DNA from 2 places in the Pseudomonas sp. ASL9 genome. Region 2 is predicted to be linked to the other one. Evidence: predicted binding sites of a transcription regulator. Region 2 holds the regulator's gene; the other holds the start of a gene.
What was found. The regulator sigma-54, encoded in region 2, starts transcription at its own class of promoters, with help from an activator protein. The targets are predictions, from matches to a motif close to ANTGGCATNNANNTTGCTNT.
Positions count from the first base shown of each region.

Region 1: a site for sigma-54 is predicted at 5,326-5,345, ahead of AC1ME2_RS03270 (sigma 54-interacting transcriptional regulator). Genes of this name have one in related genera too.

Region 1 covers NZ_CM155277.1:710,486-719,638, forward strand. The annotation lists gene AC1ME2_RS03230 (catechol 2,3-dioxygenase) at 1-84, opposite strand, end outside; gene AC1ME2_RS03235 (2Fe-2S iron-sulfur cluster binding domain-containing protein) at 81-419, opposite strand; gene dmpP (phenol 2-monooxygenase reductase component DmpP) at 428-1,489, opposite strand; gene AC1ME2_RS03245 (phenol hydroxylase subunit P4) at 1,500-1,859, opposite strand; gene AC1ME2_RS03250 (aromatic/alkene/methane monooxygenase hydroxylase/oxygenase subunit alpha) at 1,930-3,483, opposite strand; gene AC1ME2_RS03255 (MmoB/DmpM family protein) at 3,494-3,766, opposite strand; gene AC1ME2_RS03260 (aromatic/alkene monooxygenase hydroxylase subunit beta) at 3,763-4,764, opposite strand; gene AC1ME2_RS03265 (phenol hydroxylase subunit) at 4,811-5,080, opposite strand; gene AC1ME2_RS03270 (sigma 54-interacting transcriptional regulator) at 5,486-7,177, shown strand; partial or broken gene AC1ME2_RS03275 (ATP-binding protein) at 7,450-7,629, opposite strand; gene ltrA (group II intron reverse transcriptase/maturase) at 7,901-9,139, opposite strand.
Region 2 covers NZ_CM155277.1:3,869,237-3,878,389, reverse strand. The annotation lists gene AC1ME2_RS17965 (ATP-binding cassette domain-containing protein) at 1-610, opposite strand, end outside; gene AC1ME2_RS17960 (KpsF/GutQ family sugar-phosphate isomerase) at 927-1,901, shown strand; gene AC1ME2_RS17955 (KdsC family phosphatase) at 1,913-2,437, shown strand; gene lptC (LPS export ABC transporter periplasmic protein LptC) at 2,447-3,019, shown strand; gene lptA (lipopolysaccharide transport periplasmic protein LptA) at 3,006-3,548, shown strand; gene lptB (LPS export ABC transporter ATP-binding protein) at 3,548-4,273, shown strand; gene AC1ME2_RS17935 (RNA polymerase factor sigma-54) at 4,460-5,950, shown strand; gene hpf (ribosome hibernation-promoting factor, HPF/YfiA family) at 6,031-6,339, shown strand; gene ptsN (PTS IIA-like nitrogen regulatory protein PtsN) at 6,352-6,813, shown strand; gene rapZ (RNase adapter RapZ) at 6,816-7,673, shown strand; gene AC1ME2_RS17915 (HPr family phosphocarrier protein) at 7,690-7,962, shown strand; gene pmbA (metalloprotease PmbA) at 8,264-9,153, opposite strand, start outside.

The sequences.
Region 1 (9,153 bases), 2.9 Mb from region 2:
TAGGTCGCGGTAATGGATCAGAGCGCTCTCCAGATTGAGTACGCGAAGCTGGACGTGGCCAGGACGCATAACGCCTTTTTTCATGACAACACCTCTTGCTGGTTTTTGTTGTTGTAATCGCCTGGGCCTTGGCGGCGTAGGCATTCGATGCTCAGGTCGGTCTGGGGAAACAGTTGGCAAGCCAAGGCCAGACCTTGCATGGTCGCTTCCGGCGAAACATGTCTACAGCTCATCTTGCGGCACTGGTAGGTGCCGCTCAGAATGCGCACTTTGCACAGGCCGCAACCACCTCCCCGACAGCCCACGGGCACGCAACGCTTGCCCTGTTGCTCCATCGCGCTCAGCACCGACTGGCCTGGCATGCAACGGAACGACTGACCGCTGACGATTTCGAGAACTTCATAACCAATACTGTTCATGGCGCACCTCAGATGCGTTTGAACAGGGCAGAACGGGTGCTCTCGCTGGTACCGTCAGCAGCGGTGAAAAACCGCTCCATGAAAATGTCGCGCTCGAACAACCGGCCCTGCATCAAGGTCGTAATGGCGGCGTCGATCATTGGTGGAGGACCGCACAGGTAGGCCTTCTGCCCACTGAAACGACCGTCGAAATGCGCTTTGACAGCGTCGTGTACGAAGCCCTTGAAGCCTTGCCATTCAGGATCGTCATTGGCTTGGTTGAGCGCCGGCACGTAGCTGAAGTGTTCGTACTGCACCGCCAACCCCTCGAACAGCTCGCGGTTGTAAAGCTCGGCACGGTTGCGTGCACCCTGGAACAGGGTTATCCGGCGACCGTCGCCTCGCTCGAGCAGATCGAGGATCATCGACTGCGGACTAGACAGACCAGAACCACCGGAGATAAAAATCAAGGCGCCTGCTTGGGAGTCGCGGACAAAGAACTGACCATAGGGCCCGGACAGCTCCACCGGATCGCCGACTTTCAGCTGATTGTGGATAAAGCCGGTGGCTACCCCGCCCTCGACCAGGCGCACATGAAGCTCTATCTCGTCGGCCTTGCTCGGCGGGTTGGCCAGGGAGAAAGCGCGAGTACCGTCTATACCCGGCAGGACCAGGTTGACGTATTGCCCGGCCTGGAACGGCAGAGGCCGATCTAGTCGGATGTGCACGCCCTTGATGGTTGGAGAGAGATCGACGATGGCACTGATCACCCCGTGGTAATCCGCTACCGGATGGCCGAGGAAGTCCGGATCCGCATCGACGTCGGCCTCAATCACTAGGTCGGAGAGTGGTATGGCGCAGCAGGCTAAAACCTTGCGTTCGTCACGTTCAATGTCCATCAGTGCGAATGGAGAGGCCGCGCCGATATCCACCTCTCCCTCGACCACTTGCACTTTGCAGGTGGCGCAGGTCCCATGCCCGCAGGCGAACGGCAGCCAGACACCTTGACGCAGGGCCGCCTGAAGAATGGTCTGGCCCTCCTCCACTTCGATGACTTCACCGGTCGGTTCAATAGTGACGTTGTAACTCATAGCACACCTCTCAGCAGCAAGAACCCTGGATACCGGACAGGCCTGGTGTGCTCAGGCGCAGCAGACTCTTGTGATCAACGCCGTTGGCCTCCAGGCTCGCGGCATGGTCTGGGGTTAGACGCTCGCCATTGAGGGTCCAGACGGCCGCTGAAAAATCGACTCTGGCGCTGTCCGGATGGGCTTTGATCGCGTCCTTGAGCACCTGGTCGATGAACTCGGAAAAGGTCATTGTCGGGGCAACGAGAAAGGCAAAGGGCGAACAGAAAATCAGGTGCTTTTCCCAATAGACGTAGAGCAGCTGCATCCCATTGAAATTGGCTTGCAGGTCGCGCGGCGTGGAGCTGTATTCGCTGATGGCGTTAACAGTCATGAGTTGACCCTCTTGTTCTTGGAATAGGGGAGTCAGGGGCGGCAGCGCCACCCCTAACCGGGGCAATGCATTAGGCAGCGTCGAGCTTGCTGTCCGCTCCGGCGGGTGCTTGCGGGGTGCCAAGTTTCTTCCAGGCCAGCCAGCGCAGATACTCGGGCGAGCCGACGTACTCGAGATTGTCCACACCGGTTTTCAGGTGGTAGTACTTCTCAACCACGGTTTTTACGTCGCTGCCCTCGCAGTTGCCCTGGTAAATCTGGTGCACCGGCAGCCAGGCCTGGACGTACTTCTCCGGTTCGAACTGGAAGATGTCGAGGCAGCCATCCGAGCAGAAGTGATAGCGCTCGCCTTCATGCACGATCTGCCGGTGGCTGAGCATGGTTGGGTCGTCCGGCTCGGTGAACAGCGGCGGCACCTGGCATACCTGGCACAACAGCGGCAGGGTATGGTTATAGAAACGCTCGCCCTTGGCATGCTGTTGCTGCCAGTGATCAAAACGCGGACGGTAGTATTTATCGAAAGTATCCGGGTATTTTTCCGCGAGCCATTGCTGCTCTTCCTCGCTGGGAATCCAGGTGTGGAAGTTGGTGGCCTGGCTGTACTGGTAGAAGGTCGACCAGATCTGGTGGGTGATGTGTTCCTTGCCGATATTTGCCTGTTCCTGGTACTTAGGCGGACGGATACCGTAGCGCTCAAGATCCTTGAACAATGCGCCGCCGTTCTGCTCGTAATAGACTTCCCAGGCTTCGGCCCAAGACATCACTTTGTTCGGCAACATATAGTCCATCATCATGCCGACCAGACTGAGCAGGCGGTAACCGCGCCAAAACCACTTATCGATCCAGCGCTGGATGATCGGCACATTGTCTTCGTGCTGTTCAAGCATGAACTTGATCACTTCCAGGCCCAGGGTCATGTGCCGCGCTTCGTCCGACTGCGCGGAAAAACCGAAGGTGACCGTGGCCATATCGCCGTTGTAGGCGGCACCGGACATGAACGGTATAAATAGCAGGTTGGTCAGCACGTACTCGAAAGAGAACGAAATGGCAGTAAGGAATTCAAACGGACCGGCCGAGCGCGCGTCGTCAAAGAACGACTTGGGCACCGAGAGGAACCACAGCCGGTCATGCATGTGACCGAAGTCATGCAGGCCGTTGAAGTGCTTGTTGTAGTGGCTCATCGCGTGAATCTGCGTCTGCACGTGGCGCAGCTCGTCGATCGCCTGCATCTGACAGGCGACTCGCGCACCTGCACCGCTGAACTGCCGACCGGCTCGTGAGTAACCCTGGAAGGCACCGTATTCCAGTGGCGAAACGCCGGCGAGGAAAAGCTTCAGGGCATTTACGTAACGCGCATCGGAGATGTTCTGGTGGCCGTTGTTCTGAGCGAAGGCGTCGAAGATCGCATAGAGCTTCTTTTCCTTCTCCGCCTGGTATTTCCAGTATGCATCCATGGTCAGGCGAAACGGATCTTCCCACTTGTCCCAGTCGATGATCTTGATGCCTTCGAAATCTTCGTCGGGAAAAATGTCAGCCTTCTTCTGATAGCTCGGCTCCCAGGCCATGTCACGGGTCAGGTACTGGTACTTATCTTTCAGGCTGAGTTTTTTCTTCTGCGTAGTCATGGTCTGCCTCCTAGTTCTTCCACTCGAGGACGAAGCTGTCGTCGTCCTCTGCCACGTTGCCGCCAATGCTGATCACGTCGGTCAGCATTTCCTGGACATCCCATTCGCGACCGATTTTTGCTTCCACCGTCGCGCGGCGAATCTCCAGGCGCTTCTCGGCCTGGACGCGGATCATCGCCGGCATGTGCTGAACCTCGGCGTGAGGGTTGTCCTCGGTAATGGCGTCGACCAGGTAGCGGGCATTATCGTTGTCCTGAAATACGATGAAGGCGAGCTGTTTCATGCCGGCACTCCTTGGCTGCGCAGACCGAGTTTTTGCAGGCGCACGGCTAACGCGGCGCGGACCTCATCGAGGGCGGCCTGGCCGGTAGCCTCTTCGGCCCATGGTTGCAGGGCGGCATAGGCACGTGGTTCCCACACATCTACCCAGGCCTGGATCAGTTCCCGGTTGCCTGCACTTTCGGCCAGCACCACCTTGAGCATGGCGTCGACCCAGCGGATGCTTTCGGCGTACCAGTCGCGCATGAATTCGGTCAGCATCGACACGTCCCCCGCACCTTCTTCGCCCAATTGCTGGTCGAATCGCTGGTACATCAGCGGATAGCTCATACCATCTAACAGCAGGTTCTGCGCCAGGGTCAGCTCAAACCAATCCTTAATCACCAGACTGTCTTCGACGTAGCGGCGGAGGCCTTGCCAGATAGGGTCATCCATCCAATAACCCTTGGCTTGATCCAGCACACCACCGCTGCCCTCACCGACCAGCAGGCCAATACGCGATAGGTACTGGCCAATCCCCAGGCGATCCATGGCCTGATAGATATGCATCTGGGTCATGGTGGCTGCGATACAGTCGCCAGCAATACCGCTGTTGTTCATGTTGGCGCCCATCTCGGCATGCCGCAGTGGCACTAAGTAGCGCAGGATCTTGTTCTTCAGTGCCTCGGGTAGGCGACTCAGAAGGCCGCGTTTCTCACAGAAGCCATAGGCATGTTCGGTGGCTTCTTGCATCCGCGCGCGGGTCTGCACATAGACACCGTAGTAGTACTGGCGCGGATCGGTGACCGCGTGCCAATCGACCATGCGAATCGCCGTGCGGCTAGGATCGTTGAGTTGGCGCTGAGGGTCCCACAGAGGTCGGTAGTGGAAGTTTGTGGTCGCCTCTATGTCGTAGCTAGCTTCCTGATAACGGCTCGCTGGCTTATCACCAAAGCGGCGTTGCAAGTGGGCATAGGTATGGCGGAGAGGCTCCGTCGTAGTCGTTTTGATTTCTATGTTCATATCAACCGTACCGTCTTGTTGTTGTGTGTCCGGCTATCGCTTGTGTTTAACGTCGGTCGCTCGCTACGCGTCGTCCGATATCACCAAAGCGCCACTTGGCCATGTCTTCATCCACTGCCCGGCACATCGCTGCATCCATCTGCACTACACGGTTGTGCTGGCAGAATGTTTTGAAGGCCTCGTGCGGCAGTACCAGTTCAACGAACAGTTCCGGATGACCGATGGCGAAGTCGAATTCGACGAACCGAGCATCAGGCTCGCTGCGAATCCGGATAAAGCGGGTCATCTGATCGAAGGGGATAACAGAGGCATTCATCGCGGCAGAGTCCTGGCTAGTTGCTGGCATGAGATCCAGAGCAAAGCCTGTGCCACTTGCGTGAATAATCATGCAACACACTGTTTTATAAGCACTTAAAAGTATTTTTCGGAGTGCTAAAAGATGAGAATGGACAAGCGCCTCTTCGGGCGTCTACGCGCTTTTTTCAGCATTTGATGAATCGCTTCGAAGCACTTAATCAAATGCTGAAGACAGAACACGACTCAGTGCCTTCTTCCTGCTGGGTTAGCATTTGATTTGACTTTCATCTGCCAAAAAGCAGAAATGGTGAATGACGTTGTGCCTATTCCGGTCGAAAAAACCAATGGGCGTCCCCGCTGAATCGCCGGCTGCCCAGACACGTCAGGTGCTTCAGCTTCCTAACAATAAATATGGGACATCCGCATGCCGATTCACCATAAACCCGAAGTTCAATATGCAGATATCAAGGACCTTTCGGGACTCATCCATTTCCAGAGTACAGAAGGCAAAATTTGGCTGGGTGAGCAACGTATGCTGCTCTTACAGGTGTCCGCGATGGCTAACTTCCGCCGGGAGATGGTCAACACCCTGGGCATTGAAAGGGCGAAGGGCTTTTTTCTACGTTTGGGCTATCAATCCGGACTGAAGGACGCTGAACTGGCCCGCAAGCTTCGCCCCAACGCCAGCGAATACAATATATTTCTCGCTGGCCCCCAGTTGCACTCACTCAAAGGGCTGGTCAAAGTGCGCCCCATTGAAGTCGTTATCGACAAGGAAAGCGGACGCTTTTACGTCGAGGTGGAGTGGATTGACTCCTTTGAGGTGGAAATCTCTCAGACCGGGCTAGAAGAGATGCAGGACCCAGCGTGCTGGACTCTGGTCGGTTACGCATGCGCTTATTCCTCGGCATTCATGGGTCGCGAAATCATCTTCAAGGAGGTCAGTTGCCGCAGCTGCGGTGGTGACAAATGCCGCGTCATTGGCAAGCCTGCCGAAGAGTGGGAAGACGCGGAGAGCTTCAAGCAGTACTTCAAGAGCGACCCGATCATCGAGGAACTCTACGAACTGCAATCTCAATTGATGTCTCTGCGAACCAATCTTGACAAGCAGGAGGGCCAGTACTACGGCATTGGTCAGACCCCGGCTTACCAGAGCGTGCGCACCATGATGGAAAAAGCCGCCCAAGGCAAAGTCTCGGTGCTGCTACTTGGAGAGACTGGAGTTGGTAAGGAAGTCATCGCACGCAGTGTTCATTTACGCAGCAAGCGCGCCACCGAGCCCTTCATCGCGGTGAACTGCGCAGCGATTCCCCCGGACCTGATCGAATCAGAGCTTTTCGGTGTGGAAAAAGGTGCCTTCACCGGGGCCAACCAATCTCGAATGGGCCGCTTTGAGCGGGCTAACAAGGGCACCATTTTCCTCGACGAAGTGATTGAGCTAAGCCCCCGCGCACAGGCCAGTCTCCTACGCGTACTGCAAGAGGGCGAGTTGGAACGGGTTGGCGACAATCACACACGCCAAATTGATGTGCGGGTAATCGCCGCTACCCACGAAGACCTGGCAGAGGCGGTCAAGGCCGGACGTTTCCGCGCCGACTTGTACTACCGGCTCAATGTTTTTCCGGTATCGATTCCGGCTCTGCGTGAACGCCGCGAGGACATCCCACTATTGGCCGAGCACTTCCTCCGGCGTTTTCACCAGGAGTATGCAAAAAAGACCTTAGGCCTATCCGACAAGGCCTTGGAGGCTTGCCTGCATTACGACTGGCCGGGCAATATTCGCGAACTGGAGAACGTCATCGAGCGCGGCATCATCCTCACCGAACCCAATGAAAGCATCAGCGTACTGGCGCTGTTCCCACGGCCGCCTGACGAGTCACAGATCGCCAGCGAAAGGGTCTCATCGGAGGGCGTGCTGATCCAACCGGGAAATAGCGAGGGCAGCTGGATCAGCCAGTTGTTGGCTAGCGGCCTGAGCCTCGATCAGATTGAGGAAAGCCTGATACAAGAGGCTATGCGGCAGGCTAAGCAGAACGTCTCCGGGGCCGCACGCCTACTTGGTCTAAGCCGACCTGCTTTAGACTATCGCCTGAAAAAAATCGGCATTGAAGGCTAGGGTCCGCTGTCGTTTCAGCACAAGCCGCATTGCTGCGTAAAATCTCGTCGGGCTAGCTCCGGCAATGCTCGACGAACTGGGTGTATCGGTGTTCGGCCGGTCGGGATGAGCAGATCAGGGCGGCCAGAGCATCGTTCCAGAACGATTCGGCTTTTAGAACCAGCCCTTTGCGGATTCCACGCCATCCGGCCACTCATTCCACCAACATCCGGCCACCTGTTCCACGCTTATCCGGCCGGGCAGTCGGAGCGCAGCGACGCAGGTTTGTATTGTTAGTCTGAAGTACCCGCTGTCGTCAATTTCGTCGAGCGTCTGCGCATTGATTCGCCCTTCAGTTCGAGGCGGTAAGCGTTGTGCACCAACCGGTCGAGGATTGCATCAGCCAAGGTCGGATCGCCGATCAGCTCGTGCCACTTGTCCACCGACATCTGGCTGGTCACCAGCGTTGAACGTGGCTTGCTTCCGACTAGCCTCGTAGCGACGGCCTCCCGCGACCAAGTCGCGCCTTGAGCACTCAAAACCGCCATTAAGCGTAACCTGCGCGACCCCATGACTTAGCGCTATGACAGGTCAGTCCGTCTGACTCGATACTGGTGAAACCTGAACAGCTCCTCTCTGATTTTTTGCTGCGATTCACCCTCTATTGCAACCGAACACATGGCATCGATTGCATACCGCACGACGATCATCTCGCCGTGTGCGGCAGTTTGGTCCATCTCCCGACTAGCCGATCAGCAGCCGGATTTTATCGACCAGCGCATTCATCGTTTGAGCAGTGCTGAAGTAGCCTGTTTCTGCACTGTTCATGCAAGCAAGCCCAAATAGATTGTCTTCAAACCCCATCTCTTGGTAAGCAGTCCAAAACACTTGTAAATGGTTGTCGTCGTAGTGATCCGCGTAGTCACCTTTAATCAGTGGCATGTACTTGAATAGCTCGGATAGCGATGTCGGGATCTCCTTGAGCGTTGCTCTCATACGCTTGCCGATGGTCACGCGCCCAACCACGAACATACCGCTCTTGGTTTGATCACAGAAATGCGTGAACCCGAGAAAGTCGAACGTTTCGGGCTTTCCTTCTCCACGCTTCTTGCGATCTTCGACCGCGAACCAGCCAAACCGCAGCAAACGTGTTTTCTCTGGGTGTAGAGTCAGGTTGAACTGAGCCAGTCGAACTTCCAACGCATGGCGAAAACTCCGTGAATCTTCATGTTTTTCAAACCCTAGCACGCTATCGTCTGCGTACCGCACGGCAATCATCTCACCCTGTGCCGTACGCCCACGCCATTGCCTGACCCACAGATCCATCACGTAGTGCAGGTAGATATTGGCTAGTAGCGGTGAAATAGGCGCACCTTGTGGTGTGCCCTGCTTCGCAGGAATTCGCTTTCCGTTTTCAAGAACACCTGTACGCAACCATCGGGCTATCAACGCTAACACCCGTCTATCCGCAATTCGGTGTTGCAGGAAGCACATCATCCACTCGTGATCGATGGTGTCAAAGAGCGCACGAATATCCACGTCCAATACCCAGCGCACACGAGAGTCTTGTATTCCTACCGATAAAGCGTCCAATGCATCGTGTTGCCCTCGACCAGGGCGAAACCCATACGAAAGTCCGAGAAAGTTCTGCTCATAAATCGCATTGAGCACTTGTACGACTGCAGCCTGGACGATCTTGTCCTCCAAGGCGGTCACGCCCAGCGGCCGCTCGCTACCGTCTGCCTTGGGGATGTACACCCGCCGGACAGGTTTGGCTCGATAACGACCACTGTGCACGTTGTCGTGCAGGACTTTCAGCTTTGCAAGCAGATATTGCTCGTACTCTCGCCACGATAGGCCGTCCACACCACTGGCCGCATCTCGCTTGAGATTGTAGAAACTCTCGCGCAACAGCTCGACCGTTACGTGGTGCAGCAGGCTCGTGAACTTGACCCGGCGATCCCGCCGGGCTGCTTGACGCACAACGAGCAACCCCG
Region 2 (9,153 bases):
CATGGGAAACCACAATACTGGTGATCCCCAGCGCATCGTTGAGCAACCGAATCAAGCGCACCAGTACCCCCATGGCAATCGGGTCCTGACCAACGAAAGGCTCGTCATACATAAGAATTTGTGGATCGAGGGCAATTGCCCGAGCCAGTGCCACACGGCGCTTCATGCCGCCAGACAACTCATCGGGCATCAAATCGACGGCACCACGCAGCCCGACCGCCTGCAACTTGAGCAGAACGATGTCGCGTATCATTTCATCCGGTAACTGGGTGTGCACACGAAGCGGAAAGGCCACGTTCTCGAATACATCCAGATCCGTGAACAAAGCGCCGCTCTGAAACAGCACGCCCATTTGCTTGCGCGCATCGAACAGGTCACTGCGCGACAATGTCGGTAGGTTCTGACCGTTGACCCATACTTCGCCTTTGCTGGGACGCAGTTGCGCACCCATCAAACGCAGCAATGTAGTCTTGCCGCTGCCGGAAGGCCCCATGATGCCGGTGACCTTGCCCCGCGGAATACGAATATCAACATTATTGAAGATGCTGCGCGTACCGCGCTTGAAGGTGACACCCTTCAGCTCGACCGCGTAAGCGTTATCGGCGCTCATCTAGACTCCTTGCGATATAACCCCACACTCAGACGCCACGTCTATGCTGCAAGACACGCACTGTAACTGCCCGGGGGGGCCAAACTGGCGGCGAACTATACCACTGCCAGCACGCGCGTCCCACGGGATAAACCTCTTTCGTTAAGGCGTGAGACAGATAGTTCGAGCAATTGGGAAACGTCCTACAAGGCCCACAATCTGTCCGCGGGTGCCAGACCGACTTTAGGCACAAGACACAGTCGGACGATCAAGCGTGAGGGAATTGGTCATTACCGCTATAATCGCCGCCTTTTCATCAGGCTGACCCATTTCTGACATGAGCCCATCCAGCGACCTGATTCAAACAGCACAACGCACCATTCGCCTCGAAATAGAAGCCGTAGAAGGCTTGCTTGCCCATATCGACGCGGATTTTGTACGCGCTTGCGAGATGATTCTGGCCAGCACAGGCCGGATTGTAGTGGTCGGCATGGGCAAGTCCGGGCACATCGGCAACAAGATTGCCGCAACGTTGGCAAGCACTGGCACCACCGCCTTCTTTGTCCACCCGGCTGAAGCGAGCCATGGTGATATGGGCATGATCACCCGCGACGACATCATTCTGGCCATCTCCAACTCGGGCTCGACTGCCGAAATCGTCACCTTGCTGCCATTGATCAAGCGCTTGGGCATCAAGATGATCAGCCTGACTGGCAACCCTGACTCCCCGCTGGCCAAGGCCGCAGAGATCAATCTCAATGTCCATGTCAAGCAAGAGGCTTGTCCGCTGAACCTGGCCCCGACATCCTCGACCACCGCAGCCCTGGTGATGGGTGACGCGCTGGCCGTCGCCTTGCTCGAAGCGCGTGGATTTACAGCAGAAGACTTTGCCTTCTCCCATCCGGGCGGCGCCCTCGGCCGACGCTTGCTGCTTAAAGTCGAACACGTCATGCACACCGGTGAAGAGTTGCCCAAGGTTCAGCGCGGCACGCTACTGCGCGACTCGCTAATGGAAATGACCCACAAAGGCTTGGGCATGACCGCCGTTCTGGAGGCCGATGGCCGCTTGGCCGGGATCTTTACCGACGGCGATTTACGTCGGACCCTGGACCGCGACATTGATATCCGCCAGGCGACCATCGACGAAGTAATGACACTCCACGGCAAGACCGCCCGCCCTGAAATGCTCGCGGCCGAGGCATTGAAGATCATGGAGGATCACAAAATTGGTGCGTTGATCGTGGTCGACGAAAACGACCACCCTATCGGCGCCTTTAACCTGCAAGATCTGCTGCGTGCGGGAGTTATGTAATGAACAATGCGATGCCGAAGGATCTGCTGCAACGCGGCAAGAACATCAAACTGGCCATCTTCGACGTCGATGGCGTGCTGACTGACGGGCGCCTGTACTTTCTCGAAGACGGCAGCGAGTTCAAAACATTTAATACGCTCGACGGGCAAGGCATCAAGATGCTGATCGCATCAGGCGTGCACACCGCCATCATCAGCGGGCGCAGAACCCCCGTGGTAGAGCGCCGCGCGCACAACCTGGGCATTCAGCACCTGTATCAGGGCCGCGAAGACAAATTGGTCGTTCTCGACGAATTACTCGCTCAACTCCACTTAAGCTATGAACAAGTCGCCTATCTGGGTGACGATCTGCCAGACTTGCCCGTCATCCGGCGCGTCGGACTTGGCATGGCGGTCGCTAATGCGGCCAGTTTTGTCCGGCAACATGCCCACGGCATTACTCAGGCTCGCGGTGGCGAAGGAGCAGCTCGCGAATTTTGCGAGTTGATCATGAGCGCTCAAGGCAGCCTTGAAGCGGCCCACGCCGCCTACTTATAGAAGTCATTTATGCTGAGCAAAAAAATTCGCCGTTTTTTGATTCTGGGTGTGCTTGCGCTGCTGGTGGCGGCGGCAGGCTACTGGAATATCAAACCTGAAACCTTCCTGGAACAACGGGTAGCCCCTGTTGACGCAGGCACCATCGATTTTTACGCGATGAACGCCCACAGCCTTCAGTTCCTGCCGGACGGCAAACTTCAGTACGACATGACCGCCGATAAGGTCGAGCACCTTCAGACCTCTGATATCACGTTGCTGACCAATCCGGACCTGCAACTGTATCGTGGCGCCCTATTCCCCTGGCACGTCCAGAGCAAGAAGGGGGAAGTCTCGCCCGGCGGCACTCAGGTTGAGCTGATCGACTCGGTGCGCGTGGCGCGTACTGACGAAAAGAACCGGACGACCATTATTACCAGCAGCCGAATGACTGTATTCCCACAGAAGCAATATGCGCAGACCGAGCAAGCCGTTAGAATCGACGGTTTCGGCGGCGTATCCACTGGTACGGGTATGAAAGCGTATTTGAACGACGGCAGGATGCACCTGCTGTCCAACGTAAGAGGACAGTATGAGGCTCGTTAAAACCCTCCCTTTTTTGCTCGGTTTGGGCGCCGCACTGGGAAGCTTGAGCGCCTGGGCTTTGCCGACGGATCGCGATCAGCCTATTCATGTCCAGTCTGACGATGCGCAGCTCGATGACAAGCAGGGTGTTGCCGTCTACAAAGGCACCGTTATCATCACCCAAGGCTCGATGAAAATCACCGGCAACACCGTGACCATCACACGCACGCCCGCAGGCGAGATCGACGTGGTCACCGCTGTTGGCAATCTTGCTTACTACGAACAGAAACCCGACATCAACAAGCCTATTGTTCAAGCGTACGGCGTGACCATTCAGTACTTCGCCGCGCTGAATCGAATCATCCTGATCGACAAGGCCAAGGTCATCAACGACGGCAACACGTCCGAAGGCGAGAAAATCGTCTATGACACGGTGAAACAAGTCGTCAATGCCGGTCGAGCCAACGGCACCAAGGTGACTGCGCCACGCCCAAGGATCGACATGGTCATCCAGCCGAAAAACAAACCCGAACCCCAGAAGGCCCCTTAATGGCTACGCTGAAAGCCCAGCATCTGGCTAAAAGCTATAAGGGCCGTCAGGTCGTGCGCGATGTCAGCCTGTCCATCGAGAGCGGACAGATCGTGGGCCTGCTTGGCCCTAACGGTGCCGGCAAGACCACCTGTTTCTACATGATTGTGGGCCTGGTCCAGGCCGATCAAGGCCGTGTATTGATCGACGACCTGGACGTCAGCCACCAGCCGATGCACGGTCGCGCACGCGCCGGAATTGGCTATCTGCCGCAGGAAGCTTCGATTTTCCGCAAACTGTCGGTTGCCGACAACATCATGGCGATCCTCGAGACCCGCAAGGAGCTCGACCGCACGGCACGCCGCAAGGAGCTGGAAAGCCTGCTGCAAGAGTTCCACATCAGCCACATCCGAGACAACCTGGGCATGAGCCTGTCCGGTGGTGAACGCCGCCGCGTGGAAATCGCTCGCGCGTTGGCGACCTCGCCCAAATTCATCCTGCTTGATGAGCCGTTCGCCGGTGTCGACCCGATTTCGGTTGGCGATATCAAGCAGATCATCTATCACCTGAAAGCCAAGGGCATCGGCGTACTGATCACCGATCACAACGTTCGTGACACCCTGGATATTTGTGAAACCGCTTATATCGTCAACGATGGGCAACTGATCGCTGAAGGTGATTCAGCAACCATTCTGGCCAACCAACTGGTTAAAGAGGTTTACCTCGGCCATGAATTCCGCCTGTAAGTTCTGCGCTGTTTCGCTCTCCATAGGCGGCGGACACTAGGGTTTAGCGCTGACAAAAACATTAATTGTCAGCACACCCTAGGCAAACACTTAGGTTTCAGGCATATAATTTGCTTAAGTTGGCGCTTCGGCGCCCTGTAGTGGATGGCGCATGTGCGCCGGCGAATAAGGTGTTAAGCCCCTGCCATGAAACCATCGCTAGTCCTGAGAATGGGCCAGCAGCTGACGATGACACCGCAGCTGCAACAGGCCATCCGCCTCCTCCAACTGTCGACCCTGGACCTGCAACAGGAAATCCAGGAAGCGTTGGAGTCCAACCCTATGCTGGAACGCCAGGAGGAAGGTGACGACTTCGACAACGCTGATCCGTTGGCCGACAACATAGAGAAACCTAATCCTGACGTTCAGGAACCCACCTACCAGGAAGCTGCCCCGACGGTGGACAACCTGGAAGAGGGCGACTGGAACGACCGTATTCCCAACGAACTGCCAGTCGACACCGCCTGGGATGACGTGTACCAGACCAGCGCCAGCAGTCTGCCCAGCAACGATGATGACGAGTGGGACTTCACCACCCGCACATCGGCCGGCGAAAGCCTGCAAAGCCATCTGCTGTGGCAATTGAATCTGGCACCCATGTCCGATACCGATCGGTTGATCGCCGTCACGCTGATCGACTGCATCAACAATCAGGGTTATCTGGACGAGTCGCTTGAGGAAATCCTCGATGCCTTCGATCCGGAAATGGATGTCGAGCTGGATGAAATCGAAGCGGTTCTGCACCGGATCCAGCAATTCGAACCCGCAGGCATCGGCGCCCGCAACCTGAGCGAATGCCTGTCGCTGCAATTGCGTCAGCTGCCTGCGAAAACTCGCTGGCTGGCCGAAGCACAGCGCCTGGTCTGTGACTTCATCGACCTGCTCGGCAGCCGTGACTACGGCCAACTGATGCGGCGCATGAAACTCAAGGAAGATGAGCTGCGCCAGGTCATTGAACTGGTGCAGAGCCTGAACCCGCGTCCAGGCTCGCAGATCGAATCCAGCGAGGCAGAATACGTTGTGCCCGACGTGATCGTGCGTAAAGACAATGAACGCTGGCTGGTAGAGCTCAATCAAGAGTCCGTGCCCCGTCTACGGGTCAACCCTCAGTACGCAGGGTTCGTCCGCAGGGCCGATACCAGCGCTGACAACACGTTCATGCGCAATCAGTTGCAGGAGGCACGCTGGTTCATCAAAAGCCTGCAGAGCCGCAATGAAACGCTTATGAAAGTGGCCACGCAGATCGTCGAGCACCAACGCGGCTTCCTCGAGTACGGCGACGAGGCAATGAAACCACTGGTTCTGCATGACATCGCCGAAGCGGTCGGCATGCACGAGTCGACGATTTCACGGGTGACCACGCAAAAATTCATGCATACCCCGCGCGGTATCTACGAACTGAAATATTTCTTTTCCAGTCACGTAAGCACCTCTGAGGGCGGCGAGTGTTCCTCCACAGCCATTCGCGCGATCATCAAAAAACTGGTTGCTGCGGAAAATCAGAAAAAGCCGTTGAGTGACAGCAAGATCGCTGGTTTACTGGAGGCACAAGGCATTCAGGTAGCCCGTCGTACCGTCGCTAAATACCGCGAATCACTTGGGATAGCACCTTCAAGCGAACGTAAGCGATTGATGTGATAACGGGCGCATGCCATAGCGTTCCAGTGGCAGGTATTCAAGCCTGCCTCTTTATGCACTGGCAACGAAGGAGAAGTTGTATGCAAGTCAACATCAGTGGACATCAGCTGGAAGTGACCAAGCCCCTGCGCGAATACATCGAGCTCAAACTCAAGAAACTCGAAGGGCACTTTGACAAAATTACCAATGTGCAGGTAACGATGGCGGTCGAGAAACTGAAACAGAAGATCGAAGCCACGCTGCACATCCACGGTGGAGAGGTGGTCGCCAACGCAGAACATGACGACATGTATGCGGCAATCGATCTACTCACTGACAAGCTAGACCGACAATTGCTCAAATATAAGGAAAAGCAGCAGAACATCTTAAAAGGTGCGACAGCTCGCTAACACTCCCAACCCATGATTCGACTCGAAAATATCCTGACTGCCGGCCGTTCACTCGTGAACGTGCCGAGCAGCAGTAAAAAAAATGTCTTTGAACACATCGCCAAATTGATCGCCAGTGAAACTGAGCTGAATCAGGATTTGGTGCTCACGAGCCTGCTCGCCCGTGAAAAACTCGGCTCGACCGGTTTTGGTAATGGTATCGCCATTCCGCACTGTAGGCTGACGGGTTGTCCGACGCCCATCAGTGCCCTTTTACACCTCGATACCTGCGTCGATTTTGAAGCCATCGACGGTATACCTGTGGACCTGCTTTTTGTGCTGCTGGTCCCAGAGGCTGCCACCGACGAACACCTGGAGCTGCTGCGCCAGATCGCCAGCATGCTTGACCGCGCGGATGTGCGCGACCGTCTACGCAGTGCCAAAAGCGGCGAAGCGCTTTATCAGGTGGTGCTGGACGTGCAGAACGGCCATTAATGATGCGCATGATAATCGTCAGCGGCCGATCCGGCTCCGGCAAGAGCACCGCTCTTGATGTGCTGGAAGACAACGGCTTCTATTGCATCGATAACCTGCCTGCGGGCCTGCTCCCGGAGCTGGCTGAACGCGCGCTGATTCATACAGAACTGGCTCAGCCGCTGGTCGCCGTATCCATCGACGCGCGCAATCTGCCGAGCCATCTGTCACGCTTCCCGGAGTTGCTCGAAGAGGTCCGCAGCCGCCATATCCAGTGCGATGTGCTGTACCTGGACGCCGATGAGGAAACCCTGCTCAAACGCTTCTCGGAAACCCGTCGCCGCCATCCTCTGAGCAGCGCCGACCGCTCGCTTGCCGAAGCGATACGCGATGAAAGCACCCTGCTCGGCCCGATCATTGATCTGGCCGACTTGAAAATCAACACCACGCACCTGAACCTCTACCAGCTCCGCGACATGCTCAAACTGCGCCTGTTGAACAAGCCAGAGCCCGGCACTGCGTTTCTGGTTGAATCGTTTGGCTTCAAGCGCGGCATGCCGGTGGACGCTGACCTGGTATTCGATGTGCGCTGCTTGCCCAACCCTTATTGGAAGCCGGAACTGCGTGAGCTCTCAGGGCTAGACCAGCCCGTGGCCGATTATTTGGCGGCGCAGCCGGATGTTGAAGAGATGTTCCAGGACATCTACGCCTACTTGAACAAATGGTTGCCACGCTTTGCTGCCAGCAACCGCGCCTACGTCACTATTGCCATTGGCTGCACTGGCGGGCACCACCGTTCTGTCTATCTGACCGAGCGCCTGGGCCACGTCCTGCAACAATCACTCAAGAACGTTCAGGTCCGCCACCGCGACCTCAGCTGAAAGGATCTTCATCGCGATGCCCGCTCGTCAAATCACTATCATCAACAAGCTGGGCTTGCACGCGCGTGCGGCCGCCAAATTCGTCGGTGTCGCAGGAAAATTCCCCTGCCAGATCAGAGTCGGTCGTGCCCCCGACAGTATGGTCGACGGCAAAAGCATCATGGCCGTAATGATGTTGGCTGCAGGAAAAGGCACCGACATTCACCTGCACACCGAAGGTGAAGACGACCAGGCGGCGCTCGACGGTTTGATCGAGCTGATCAACAACCGGTTTGATGAGGGCGAGTGACCGGATTGAGCGCCTGGCTCAACGTCGGTCGTTCATCCGTTTTTCCTCCGCCCAACAAATCGTCTTCGACTGATTTCGCTCCCACTGGGAAATATGTCGATCACAAATCCCTTGTAGGAGCTGCCGAAGGCTGCGATCACCCCCGGGGACGCGTCAGACGAACGGTCGCGGCATCGGAATTCATGAAGGCCGTTCCGGCCTTATCGCAGCCTCCGGCAGCTCCTACAGGTGTTTTGTGTGTTGCTGGGATGCTTGCTTGTAGGCGCGCGGGCCTACAAGCGTTTCGGCGCGTCCAGATGGATCAGCTACCCGCGACCGTCATACGTTCGATCAAAACCGAACCCGTGCGGATATTGCTGCGCAGTTCGAGGTCGCTGCCGATGGCGACGATCTGTTTGAACATGTCGCGCAGGTTGCCTGCGATGGTGACTTCTTGAACCGGAAACTGGATTTCGCCGTTCTCGACCCAAAAGCCCGCCGCGCCGCGAGAGTAGTCGCCGGTCACCATATTCAAACCGCTGCCCATCAACTCAGTGACCAGCAAACCGCGACCCATACGGCGCAATAACGCAGCCTGATCTTCCACGCCATGGGTAACGAAGAGGTTATGCACGCCGCCAGAGTTGGCTGTGCTTGGCAGCCCCAGCTTGCGACCCGAGTAAGTGCCAAGGACATACGACACCAAATCACCGTTCTCCACGAACGGCTTGGCGTAGGTTGCCAAACCATCACCGTCGAACGCCGAACTGCCCATGGCACCCATCAGATGTGGCCGCTCGTCTAGGGTCAGCCATTCAGGGAACAGACGCTGGCCCATCGCCCCTTCCAGAAACGACGATTTGCGATACAGGTTGCCGCCGGAAATGGCAGACAGAAAATGGCCGAACAAACCACCCGCCAATTCTGCAGCGAACAACACTGGCACTTCACACGTCGGTACCGGGCGTGCGCCCAAGCGGCCGGCCGCTCGTTGTGCCGCGCGACGACCAATGCTTTGCGGATCCGCCAGCAACTCGCCCTGGCGACTCACGTCGTACCAGTAGTCGCGCTGCATCTGCCCTTCGCCCTCGGCAATCATCACGCAGCTCAAGCTGTGGCGTGTCGAGGCATAGCCGCCGATAAAACCGTGGCTGTTGCCATAAACGCGGCAACCCTGGTGGGTGCTGAGCGTGGTGCCATCGGCATTCTTGA